Regions from separate parts of the Streptosporangium sp. NPDC002607 genome, predicted to be linked through region 3. Evidence: riboswitches for the same ligand, from Rfam matches in the RefSeq annotation. Region 3 holds a riboswitch; each other region holds the start of a gene.
What was found. Region 3 has a riboswitch for cobalamin ahead of ACWD3H_RS00210 ((2Fe-2S)-binding protein). Riboswitches for the same ligand answer to the same signal wherever they lie in the genome.
Positions count from the first base shown of each region.

Region 1 (4,167 bases), on a different contig from region 3:
CCGATGCGACCGAGGGGGCTCCTCGCTCATCAGCAGGACGGCGATCACCCTGGCCCGGACCGTCCGCCCCTCGTCCCAGGCCGCCCCTGCCGCCGGGTCGTCCTCCTCCGGCTTCCCGGTGGTGAAGTCGACCTCCTCCCCAAGTGGAAACGCCTCCCATATCCGGCGCTCAGCGTCGGACAAGTCCTCAACCCGCACATCGCCCCCCTTTGCCCAAACACTGCCATCTTTTGATCGTTTGCGTCCAGAGGAGGGTTGTCCCGTGGCGGCTTCGGTGGTTGTCAGGCGGCCGGGCGGTGGTCCAGGACGATGGCGCCGGAGCTGAAGGCCGTGCTGCCGGCCGGTTTCCGATCCCGGAGACTCGCCCCACCGCCGGGCACCGGCGATGGGGCGAGCGACCCGGTGTCAGTCCTGCGGCACGCGGAGAGCCATGGCGGCGGTGACCATGTTGCGCAGGGAGGCACTGGTCTCGGGGTAGCCGCGGGTCTTCAGGCCGCAGTCGGGGTTGACCCACAGGCGGGCCGGGTCGACGGCCTGAAGGGCGCGCCGCAGGTTCTGCTCGATCTCCTCGGAGGACGGGACGCGGGGCGAGTGGATGTCGTAGACGCCTGGGCCGATGCCGCTCTGGTAGCCGGCGTCGCGCAGGTCGGCGACGAGTTCCATGTCGGAGCGGGCGGCCTCGACGCTGGTGACGTCGGCGTCGAGGTCGCCGATCGCACCGATGATCTCCCCGAACTCGGAGTAGCACATGTGGGTGTGGATCTGGGTGGAGTCGGCGACTCCGCAGGTGGCCAGCCGGAACGCGCCGACGGCCCAGGCCAGATAGGCGGCGTGCTCGTCCCCGCGGAGCGGCAGGAGCTCGCGCAGGGCGGGCTCGTCGACCTGGATGATGCGGATTCCTGCGGCCTCCAGATCGTGGATCTCGTCGCGGAGGGCGAGGGCGACCTGGCGGGCGGTGTCGGCCAGGGGCTGGTCGTCGCGGACGAACGACCAGGCGAGCATGGTGACCGGGCCGGTGAGCATGCCCTTGACGGGCTTGTCGGTGAGGGACTGCGCGTAGGTGGCCCAGCCGATCGTCATCGGCTCCGGCCGGAAGACATCGCTGTGCAGGATCGGCGGACGGACGCAGCGCGACCCGTAGGACTGGACCCAGCCGTGATCGGTGGCGGCATATCCGTCGAGCCGTTCGGCGAAGTACTGCACCATGTCGTTGCGTTCGGGCTCGCCGTGGACGAGGACGTCCAGGCCGAGTTCCTCCTGCAGGGCGATCACCCGCTCGACCTCCTCCCTCATGGCCTGCTGGTAGGCCGCGTGGGTGAGCTGCCCGGCCTTGTGGGCGGCGCGGGCCTTGCGGATCTCGGGGGTCTGCGGGAACGAGCCGATGGTCGTGGTCGCCAGATCCGGCAGGCGTAGCGCGGCCCGTTGGGCGGCGAACCTCGCGGCCCGGTCGCCACGGCGGACGCCGTCACCGAGCATGTCGAGACGGGCCCGGACCCGGTGGTCGACCGTGGCAGCCTCGGTCTCGGCGGCGGGGAGCGGGCCGGGGGCGTCGGAACGCGAGGCCCGGCCGAGGGCGACGACTTCGGCGACCTTCTGCCGGGCGAAGGCCAGACGACCCCGGACGGCCGGGGCCAGCGCGGTCTCGGCGTCCAGGTCGAGCGGGACGTGTAGCAGCGAGCAGGAGGTGCTCACCTCGACCTGGTCGGCCAGGCCGAGCAGGACCGCGCAGGTCGCCTTCGCCCGCTGAACGTCGGTACGCCACACGTTGCGGCCGTCCACCACCCCGGCGACGACGGTCTTGCGGGGTAGTCCGCCGACGGAGGCGAGCACGCCGAGGTTTCCCGGCCCGGCGACGAAGTCCAGACCGACCGCCTCGACACGGGTTGCGGCCAGCATGCGCAGCGCGTCCGCGGCGACCGTACCGAAGTAGGTCGCCACCAGGATCCGGGGCCTGTTGGGCAGCTCGCCGAGGTGTTCGTAGACGCGGGCGAGCGCGGCGATCTCCTCGGCGTTCCGGTCGGCGACCAGGGCGGGCTCGTCGAGCTGTACCCACCGTGCGCCCGCCCCGGCGAGCCGTTCCAGCAGGTCGGCGTAGACCTCGACGAGCTCGTCGAGCAGGTCGAGAGGCCGGAATCCGGCGGGCGCGCCGGGCGAGGCCTTGGCGAGCAGCAGATAGGTGAGGGGACCAACCAGCACCGGGCGGGTCTCCACTCCCAGGGCCCTGGCCTCCGCGTATTCGGCCAGCGGCTTGGACCGTGCCCCGTCGGCCAGCCGGAACCGGGTGTCCGGCCCCACCTCGGGCACGATGTAGTGATAGTTGGTGTCGAACCACTTGGTCATCTCCAGCGCCGGGACGTCCTGGACGCCGCGGGCCATGGCGAAGTACCGGTCCAGGCCGGTCAGGTGCCGGTAACGGCCGGGCACCGCGTCGACCATGACGCTGGTGTCGAGTACCTGGTCGTAGAGGGAGAACGTGTTCGACGGGATCGTGTCGAGGCCCGCGTCGCGCAGGCCCGTCCAGACCTCCTGGCGCAGGACCTCGGCCGTCTTCGCCAGGGCGGTGGCGTCGGAGCGCCCGGCCCAGTAGTCCTCGGTGGCGAATTTCAGTTCCCGGTGTGTCCCGATACGGGGGTATCCGAGGATCGTCGTTTGCATGGCAGCTTCCCTCGCTGAGCCACGGGCGGCCGGGCAGGAGGGAAGGAGCGCGCGGCGCGCGTCCCTGGCCCTCCCACGAGGCCGCGGACCACCGCGCGCCGAACGGCGCACGGGCGGAGGCAGGTCTTCGGACTCGCGGGCGCCACACCTGGGACAGGCATGTCCTACTGGCCGTCGCTTCCCAGGCCCAAAGGCCCAGTGCGTGGTGACGGCGGTCGTTCCCACTCACCGCTGCGGGGCAGTCCCGGATTCCCACCGGGTTCCCTCTTACGACATCCAGATCCCAGGGACCTGGATGAACCATCCGCGCCCAGGAGTCTAACCGGGCGGGCGGCATTTATCCCGTTGAGTTCTCGGAGACGATCTGTAGGTTGTCAGCATGTCTTCGTCGCTTCGCCTGGAGAAGGTCACCGCGGACAACGTCGAGGCCGCGTGCCGGCTGCAGGTGCGACCCGACCAGGAGGAGTTCGTGGACCCGGTCGCGTGGTCACTCGCCGAGGCGTACGCGCAGCCTGAGATCGCCTGGCCTCGACTGATCTTCGACGGCGAGCAGCTGGTGGGCTTCGTCATGGGCTTCTTCATGGTCCGTTTCAACCCGGACGACCCGGATGACACGCCCCGCTGTGGAATCTGGCGGCTGAACATCGCCGCCGATCAGCAGGGTCGGGGATATGGCCGCTTCGCGGTGGAGTCCGTGTGCGCGGAGGTCCGCAGACGTGGGCAGACCCGCGCGACGGTTACCTGGGCTCCGGGAGAGCACGGGCCCGAGCGCTTCTACCTCCGGCTCGGCTTTCGCCCGACCGGCGAGAAGAGCGGCGATCAGGTCGTCGGCGAGCTGGCCCTGACCGGGCACCGAGATGCATTCCAGATGGGTCCGGCCGAGGTCCGTCGCCTGACGACCGAGGACTGGAAGACGTTCCGTGATGTCCGGCTCGCGGCACTGGCGGACGCACCGGAGGCCTTCTCCTCCTCGCTCGGGCGGGAACAGGCGTACGACGAGGCACGGTGGCGTGCCGGGATGCTGCCGGAGCGCGGAGTGAAGGCGGTCGCGGTCGTTGAGGGCCGGGTGGCCGGGGTCGCCGGCGGCTGGGTGCCCGAAGACCGGGGTGGGGCGGTCGAGGTGTACGGAATGTGGGTCGATCCGGCCGCGCGAGGCGCCGGGGTCGGTGCCCTGCTCGTTGAGGAAGTCGTCGCGTGGGCCGCCGAGCGCGGACATCGGAAGATCCAGCTGTGGGTCGTGGACGGCAACGACGGGGCGGCCCGGCTGTACCGGCGCCTGGGTTTCGAGGCCACCGGTGAGTCCGAGCCGCACACCAACGACCCCGGCGTCCACGAACGGCTCATGGTCCGCGTGCTCGACGCCCGGCCCCGGGGCCCTCACGGCACCTGAGGGTTCGTTAGGGCTGGGAGGCTTCGCCGGCGAGCTCAGGCGACCGGTGTGTTGGAGAGGCAGGCACGGCAGCCTTTGTGTCAGTGGTTCGCCACCCCTCACCCGGCGCCGAGCGTCCTTTC
Region 1 is NZ_JBSFWD010000024.1:123,218-127,384, reverse strand. Features, by position in the region: gene ACWD3H_RS26045 (hypothetical protein) at 1-198, opposite strand, end outside; gene metE (5-methyltetrahydropteroyltriglutamate--homocysteine S-methyltransferase) at 406-2,655, opposite strand; cobalamin riboswitch at 2,758-2,975, opposite strand; gene ACWD3H_RS26035 (GNAT family N-acetyltransferase) at 3,035-4,045, shown strand; gene ACWD3H_RS26030 (O-acetyl-ADP-ribose deacetylase) at 4,144-4,167, opposite strand, start outside.
Region 1: linked by a shared signal. The riboswitch ahead of metE (5-methyltetrahydropteroyltriglutamate--homocysteine S-methyltransferase) and the one ahead of ACWD3H_RS00210 ((2Fe-2S)-binding protein) in region 3 are both predicted to bind cobalamin.

Region 2 (4,167 bases), on a different contig from region 3:
CGCTTGGCCTGCGTGCCCTCACCGGGGTCGTTCACCAGGAACGGGTAGACCAGCGGCAGGTCGCCGAGCGCCGCGTCGGGGCCGCAGGAGGCCGACATCCCCGCCGACTTGCCGGGCAGCCACTCCAGGTTGCCGTGCTTGCCGACGTGCACGATCGCGTGCGCGCCGAAGTCGTCGGCCAGCCACCGGTAGGCGGCCAGATAGTGGTGGCTCGGCGGCAGGTCGGGGTCGTGGTAGATGGCGACCGGGTTCTCCCCGAAGCCGCGCGGCGGCTGGACCATCACCACGAGGTTGCCCGCGCGCAGCGCGGCCAGCACGATCTCGCCGTCGGGATCGCGGCTCCGGTCGACGAACAACTCGCCCGGCGGCGGCCCCCAGTGCGCCTCGATGCCGTGCCGCAGGTCCTCGGGCAGCGTCTCGAACCACGCCCGGTAGCGCGCGGCCGGGATCCGCACCGGGTTCGCGGCCAGTTGCTCCTCGGTGAGCCAGTTCCGGTCCTGGCCGCCCGCCGCGATCAGCGCGTGGATCAGCGCGTCGCCGTCCCGCTCCGCCACGCCGGGGAAACCGTCTCCGAGGTCGTACCCGGCCTCCGTCATGGCCGTGAGCAGCCTGACCACGCTGGCGGGGGTGTCCAGGCCGACCGCGTTGCCGATCCTGGAGTGCTTGGTCGGGTACGCCGACAGCATCACCGCGATCCGCCGTTCCGGTGCCCGGACATGCCGGAGCAGGCCGTGCCGTACCGCGATGCCGGCCACCCGCGAGGCCCGCTCGGGATCGGCCACGTACACGGTCAGGCCCTCGTCGTCGACCTCCTTGAAGGAGAACGGCACGGTGATGATCCGCCCGTCGAACTCGGGGATCGCCACCTGGGAGGCCGCGTCGAGCGGGGACAGGCCGTCGTCGTTCTCCCGCCAGGCGTCCCTTCCCGTGGTCAGGCAGAGGCCCTGCAGGATCGGCACGTCCAGCTCGGCGAGCGCGCCGACGTCCCACGCGGAGTCGTCCCCGCCCGCCGAGGCGGTCGCCGGGCGGGTGCCCCCGGCGGCGAGCACGGTGACCACCAGGGCGTCCGCGGCCCGGAGCGTGTCGAACAGGTCGGGCTCGGCGCTGCGCAGGGAACCGCAGTAGACGGGCAGGGCCTGGCCGCCCGCCTCCTCGATGGCCAGGCAGAGCGTCTCGACGAAGGCGGTGTTGCCCGCGACGTGGTGCGCGCGGTAGTAGAGCACGCCGATGACGGGGCCCTCGGTGCGTCGCACGACACGTTCGAGGGGGCCCCAGCTCGGGGTGGGCGCGGGCGGGGCGAAGCCGTACCCGGTGAGCAGCACCGTGTCGGAGAGGAAGGCGTGCAGCTGGGCCAGGTTCGCCGGACCGCCGTGCGCGAGGTAGGCGTGCGCCTCGGCGCAGACCCCGCCGGGCACCGTGGACAGCTCCATCAGCTCGGCGTCGGGGGCCTGCTCACCACCGAGGATCACGACGGGCCGCCGGTCGGCGAGCAGCGCGTCCAGCCCGTCCTGCCATGCCCGGCGTCCGCCGAGCAGTCGCACGACCACGAGGTCCGTGCCCTCGGTCAGCGCGGGCAGGTCCTCGGCGGACAGCCTCGCCGGGTTGCCGAGCCGGTAGTTCGCACCGCTCGTCCGCGCGCTGAGCAGGTCGGTGTCGGAGGTCGACAGCAGCAGGACGGCAGGCGGCGCGGGTGGCACGGCCGATCGCGGGGTGGGCGGCACGGAACGCATGCAGAAGTCCTCCCTCGGGGTCCTCGCCCCGGGTCGTCGTCATCGCGACGGCAGGAGTCTCCTGGCTCCCGGATCAACGCTCACCCCGGCCTTCCCGTCCGTTGCCGGACCGTGGCCTTCGGTGGGGTTCGCTCCCCGGTTACAGTGGCGGGACCGCGCCGGTTTCACACCGGCTTCCTCCCTGCGCCGTCGCCTAGGTCACACTATGCCAGGCGGACATCCGTAAAGAAATGGGAGCTACCATCCACTGCGTGTCAATAACCGACCCTCCCGGAAGAACCCGGGCCGACGCGTGTCCCGGAGCGCTCCAGGTGCACGCCGCGGCCGACGGCGGCCTGGCGCGGATCCGGGTTCCCGGCGGGGCGCTCACGGCGCGTCAGCTCCGCGTGGTCGCCGCCGCCGCCCGGGAGCTCGGATCCGGCGTGATCGAGCTGACCTCCCGGGCGAACCTCCAGGTACGCGGCCTCCCGCCGCAGGACGGCGAGCCCCTTCCCGTCGTGCACCCGGCACGCGACGACACGCGCGTTCCGGACGACGGCCGGCGGCTTTCCCCGGCATCCGACTTCGCCGTGCGGCTGGCCGCCGCCGGGCTGCTACCGTCGGCCACGCATGAGCGGGTACGCAACATCGTGGCCTCACCCCTGGCCGGGCGGGCACCCGCGAGCCTGCTCGACGTCCGTCCGCTCGTGTCCGAGCTGGACGGGGAACTCCGCGCCCGGCCCGTGCTCGCCGACCTGCCCGGCCGGTTCCTCTTCGCGCTCGACGACGGCTCGGGCGACATGGCGGCTCTCGGCGCGGACGTCACGCTGCTGCCGGTCGATCCGGTGGACGCCTCGGCGGACGTCTCCGAGGTGGCGCTGCTGCTCGCCGGTGCCGACCTGGGGCTGCGCGCACCCGTCTCCTCCGCCGTCACCGGCATGCTCGCGGTCGCCGAGGCGTTCCTGGCCGAGCGCGCCGAGCAGGGGTCGGGCGCGTGGCGGCTCGCCGAGCTGACCGACGGCCCAGTACGGGTCTCGGCCCGCGGGCTCGGGGCGGAGCCGGCTCTCCGGCTGTCCGCCCCCGCCGTACGACGGGCGCGAACGGTGGACAGCGGCACAATCGGGGTCGCCGCGCAGCGTGACGGAAGGTCGGCCCTCACCGTTCTCGCCGCGCTCGGACGGCTCACGGCGGCCCAGCTGGAGGCGCTCGCCCAGGCGGCCGAGCACGGCGGGGGAGAGGTCCGGGTGACGCCGTGGCGGACGATCGTCGTCCCCGACCTGCCGCCGCCGGAGGCCGACGGCCTGCGGGCGACGCTCACGGCCGCGGGCCTGGTCGGCGACCCGGCGTCGCCGTGGCTGGGCCTGACCGCCTGCGCCGGCCGGCCCGGATGCGCCAAGGCCCTCGCCGACGTCCACGCCGACGTCCATGCGGGTGTGCGCGCGAACGGCGGCACCGGTTCCGAGTTCGATGCGGACGGTCCTGATGACGTCCACCCCTCGCGGGGCCGCACCCGTGCGCTCCCCGTGCACTGGTCGGGCTGCGAGCGGCGGTGCGGACGCCCGCGCGGCCGGGTCGTGGACGTGGTCGCGACCGGAGACGGATACCGCGTCGAGGCGGACGGCGTGAGCCGTACGTTCGCCGACGCCGAGCAGACGAGCGCCGCGGTGGCGGCGACCAGAGAGGGAACGTGATCGACTACATCAGGGACGGGGCGGAGATCTACCGCCGCTCCTTCGCCACCATCCGCGCGGAGACGGACCTCGGCGGCATGCCGCCGGGCGTCGCCCAGGTCGCGGTCCGCATGGTGCACGCCTGCGGCATGGTCGACCTCGTCGACGACCTCGCGTGGTCGCCGGGAGTCGTCACGGCGGCGCGCGAGGCGCTGCGCGACGGCGCGCCCGTGCTGTGCGACGCCATGATGGTCGCCTCCGGTGTCACCAGGCGACGGCTTCCGAAGGCGAACGAGGTGATCTGCACACTCGGCGACCCGCGGGTCCCGGAGCTGGCGCTGCGGCTGGGCACCACCCGCAGCGCCGCGGCGCTGGAACTGTGGCGCGACCGGCTCGACGGCGCGGTGGTCGCGATCGGCAACGCGCCGACCGCGCTGTTCCGCCTGCTCGAACTGGTCGAGGAGGGGGCCGGACGCCCGGCCGCGGTGCTGGGCGTGCCGGTCGGCTTCATCGGGGCCGCGGAGTCGAAGCTGGCCCTGGCCGAGCACCCGGCCGGACTCGACCACCTGGTGGTGCACGGACGCAGGGGCGGCAGCGCGATGGCGGCGGCCGCCGTCAACGCGATCGCGAGCGAGGAGGAGTGAGCGGGTTGAGCGGGGATCTCGGGTGCCTGTACGGGGTTGGGCTCGCGGTGGCGGCGGCTGCCGTCAACGTGATCGCGGGTGAGGAGGAGTGAGCGGGTTGAGCGGGGATCTCGGGTGCCTGTACGGGGTTGGGCTCGCGGTGGC
Region 2 is NZ_JBSFWD010000009.1:74,665-78,831, reverse strand. Features, by position in the region: gene cobN (cobaltochelatase subunit CobN) at 1-1,730, opposite strand, end outside; cobalamin riboswitch at 1,766-1,967, opposite strand; gene ACWD3H_RS13255 (precorrin-3B synthase) at 1,982-3,400, shown strand; gene ACWD3H_RS13250 (precorrin-8X methylmutase) at 3,397-4,023, shown strand.
Region 2: linked by a shared signal. The riboswitch ahead of cobN (cobaltochelatase subunit CobN) and the one ahead of ACWD3H_RS00210 ((2Fe-2S)-binding protein) in region 3 are both predicted to bind cobalamin.

Region 3 (4,167 bases):
CGTTATCTCATCACCGCCGTTCTCGCCGCCTCGGCGGTGGCGCTCACCGCGCCGGTCGCGTACGCCGATCCTGAACCCCTGCCGCCCTGGTCACCCTTGTCGGAGGACTACGAGCCCTCGGGCACGCTGACGGTCAGGAACGGTGACCGCACGGAGACCTGGACCTGGGTGCCCGGTCACCAGAGCTACCGGAGCACCGAGAACAGCTCCAGTTCGCTGCACAGGTAGGCCCCAGGACTCCGGAGCGTGCGGGGGTCGTGCTCGCCCTGGCAGGTGGTCGCACATGGTTTGTCGGCAAAGATCCATTATCTTGCGGATTCCCCATATCCTCTCCGGAGGCGAAGAAGGGTGAGGGCATGTCCGAGCAAGAGGCTGTTCCAGCGGGTATCGACCCGAACACCCCAAGTGTCGCTCGAATGTACGACTACTACCTCGGAGGCAAGGACAACTTCGCCTCCGACCGGGCGGCCGCGGAACAGTTCATGCGGGTGGTGCCCGGTATCCGCGAGATGACCCGGGCGAACCGGGCGTTCCTCTCGCGAGTCGTCGAGCTGCTCGTGCGCCAGGGCGTGCGGCAGTTCCTCGACATCGGGTCGGGACTGCCGACGCAGGACAACGTGCACCAGGTCGCCCATCGCATCACGCCCGACACCCGGGTGGTCTATGTCGACAACGACCCCATCGTCCTGGTGCACGGCCGTGCGCTCCTGGAGGACAACCACCTCACCTCTGTCATCCAGGGCGACATGCGGGAACCCGAGAAGCTCCTGAGGGACCCGCAGATCGAGAGCGCCATCGACTTCACCCAGCCCGTCGCGGTGCTGCTGATCTCGATGCTGCACTTCATTCCCGACGACGCCCTGGTCGCCCACATCATCACCACGATCCGCGAACGGCTGGCCCCGGGTAGCCATCTGATCGTCACGCACGCCTTCGAGGCCAACGTCAGCGCCGAGGTGCACGAGGCCGGGCAGCAGGTCTACCGCTCGACCAGCGCGGGGGCGCTCACCTCGCGCGGCCCGGAACAGCTGGCCGAGCTGCTGAGTGGAATGGAGCTGCTGGAGCCGGGGATCGTCCCGGTCGAGGCGTGGCGCTCCGAGTACGACGAGTACGGAGAGAAGATCACCGTCGACTTCACCAAGCCGGGCATTCTCGGCGTCGTCGGACGTAGCTGACCGTCTCCAGGCGAACTGGACTGGGAAGGCGCGAAGTGAAGAGCGTCAGCCAGGGCGGCGGGTTTGTGGCCGGCGGGCCGGCAACAGGACGCAGTCACCGCACATGCCGCCGCCGGGCAGGCGGTAGTACAGGCAGCAACTGCGACGGACGAAGAAGGGACGGCCGGGTACGGGCTCGGTCAGTTCGCCGGTGCCGCGCAGGAGATCCCGGTCCAGCAGTTCGCGGCCCAGCCGCACGGCCTTCGTGCTGAGGTCGGGCCGTCGGTGGATGAAGGCGCCGATGGTTCCGGCCAGTGCGGAGGCCGCATTGCCCCACAACAGCCCCGGCGCGATCTTCACGATCCGCCGGACCGCCTCCGCGAGCGGTTCCAGCATCTCGGCCATGATGCCGCGGTAGACCGGTTCGGCGATCCGCGCGGGGTCGCGGACGCCCCAGCCGGACAGCCGGGTGGCTCGCAGCGGCAGCGGGTCGGGGGCCGGCCGCCAGTACAGGTGATCGGGGGCCAGGTCGATGAGCAGGTCGTGCGCGACCACGGCGCCGATGGACGGTGACCACAGGCGGGCGGCCAGGCCCTGGAACAGGATCGAGGCGGCCACCCGGTGCTCGGTGGTGTCCAGCCGTCCGGCCATGTCGTGGATTCTCGCCTCCAGGACGCCCGGATCCGTCCACAGATCGGTGAACGGCCGCCATCCGGCCTCGGCCTCGCCTGTCTCGATCCCGAAGTAGCCGCCGATGGAGCGGACGTCGGCGACCGCGCCGGCGACCACGGCCGGGGCGGCGGGCAGCAGTCCGGGCGGAGCACCGGCGCGTGAGTCGCACGGCATGGCAACCGCCTTCCTCTCTTGGGGAGTTCCGCCCCAATTTCGCTGAGGAGGCGACGGCGTGAGTCTCCTGGCTCTCGGGTCCAAGCTCGCCCGGCCTTCCCACCCGTACCCGGGCAGTGGCGATATCGGGGTCCGCTCGCCGATCACAGTGGCGGGACCGCGCCGGGTTCACACCGGCTTCCTCGTTCCGCCGTCACCTTCGCTGTCATGGTCGCACGGCCCGCGTGATTCGCGGTGGGAGGGCTTGCCCAAGGAAGCCACCGCTTCCGGCGACGCGCTTTTCACCGCGTACCGGCGATACCTTGCCCAACTCGCGATCATGCTGTGACCAGCGGCCCCGCGCCCCGAGGACGAGACAAGTTCAATGATCCACAACCGGGTCGCAAGTCCTCATCGCTACCGTGATCGCCGATCACATCTTGTTGACGGCAAGGAGAGAATCAGGGTGGCAGCAGTGGATTCCGTGCTTCGGACCGCTCGGCGGCGGATGAACACGTACCTGCGCGAGGGATCTGACACGTTGGACCTGTCGGGTCTCGGGTTGGCCCAGGTGCCCGAGGAGGTGGCCGAGCTTCCCGGCCTGCGGGTGCTGCGCCTGAGGTCCAACTGGTTGACCGAGCTTCCCCGGTTCCTGACCGACCTGCCCGCGCTGACCGAGCTCTACCTCGGGGGCAACCGTACGCTGACCGCCCTGCCCGAGTGGATCGGCGAGCTGACCGGACTGGTCCGCCTCGATGTCTCGGTGACCGGACTGTGCCGCCTCCCCGACTCGATGCGCGAGCTCACCGGCCTCACGGAACTCCACCTGAGCAACCTCCATGACCTGGAGGAGGTGCCCGAGTGGATCGGCGACCTCACCCGGCTCGCCAGGCTCCACATGTGGTACGCCGGGCCGGCCTGCTTCCCGGCGTCGATGGCCCGCCTCACCACCCTCACCTGGTTGGACCTGGCATACAGCCGGCCCGCCGACCTCTCTCCGTGGCTGGGCGAGCTGACCGCTCTGGAGCGTCTCGATATGGGAAGCGTCCCGCTGACCGGCCTGCCGGAGTCGATCGGGAACCTCACCGCCCTCACCTCTCTCGGCCTGTGGAACACCGGGCTGACCGAGCTGCCGGAGTCGATCGGCAGGCTCACCGCCCTCAGGTCCCTCAGCCTGAGCAGTAACAAGCTGACCGCTCTTCCCGAGTCGATGCGGGCTCTCACCTCCCTGACCAAGCTCGGTCTGCAGGGAAACCGGCTGGCCGAGCTGCCGGAGTGGCTGGGTGAGCTGACCGCGCTCACCGAACTGCGCCTGGACCGCAACGACCCCAGGCCCCAGGTTCCGGCCTCGCTGCGAGCACTCGCGCGAACCCGTCCGGAATGGCGCCGCTTCCTGGCCAGCCGCACCCGCTGAGCTTCGAGGAGGATGCCGCCCGGGTCGGGGCGGCATCCCATGAACCTCCTATCGATCTTCGCAATGAGAACCCATTGCCAAAGGTCGAAGGCGCGTCAACTCACGGGTACAGCGGATCTGAAGATGGGCCCGAGACGGGCGGCGGACCTCAGCGGGGAGTACCCGGTGTGCTCGGCGGCGGCGGCGGCGGCGGCGGCGGGGGCGGGGGCGGCGGGGGAGGCGGCACTGGGGTGCCACCTCCGCCTCCGGTGTGCTGTCCAGGTTCGCCACAGTCATGTATGGGGTTGCACACGGGGGGCATGGCGAAGGCGGAACCGGCGGTGAGCGCCTGCGCACCGCCGAGTGCGAAGAACATCGCGATGACCGCGATGGCCTTGTGCTTTCTGTTCATGAGAGGTCCTCCTTCCGTCGTTGAGAGTGATCGACGATCTCTCGATCGCCTTGGAGACGTCTTGGAGGCGGCTGCAATCGGCTTGGGACCAGCGCATGCTGTACCAGAACGCCGTCCGGGCGGCGCGGTCCGCACCGCGACAACACCGCCGGGGCGGGCGTCGGCGGACCTGGTCCCACGAGGGCACAGCAGCCCGCTCTCCTCGCGCCGGCGGGGATTTCCAGCGTCGGAAGGTCAGGAAAGGCGGCCGACGTAGGCGAGGGCCTGCTTCAGGAGGGTGCCCTGCCCGCCGAGCATCTCCTGCTGCACCAGCGGTGACGAGGCCTCCTCGGGAGTGAACCAGACAAGGTCGAGGGCGTCCTGCCGGGGGCGGCAGTCACCCG
Region 3 is NZ_JBSFWD010000001.1:41,419-45,585, reverse strand. Features, by position in the region: gene ACWD3H_RS00220 (hypothetical protein) at 1-228, shown strand, start outside; gene ACWD3H_RS00215 (SAM-dependent methyltransferase) at 357-1,175, shown strand; gene ACWD3H_RS00210 ((2Fe-2S)-binding protein) at 1,221-2,000, opposite strand; cobalamin riboswitch at 2,039-2,216, opposite strand; gene ACWD3H_RS00205 (leucine-rich repeat domain-containing protein) at 2,455-3,393, shown strand; gene ACWD3H_RS00200 (hypothetical protein) at 3,542-3,784, opposite strand; gene ACWD3H_RS00195 (NUDIX hydrolase family protein) at 4,019-4,167, opposite strand, start outside.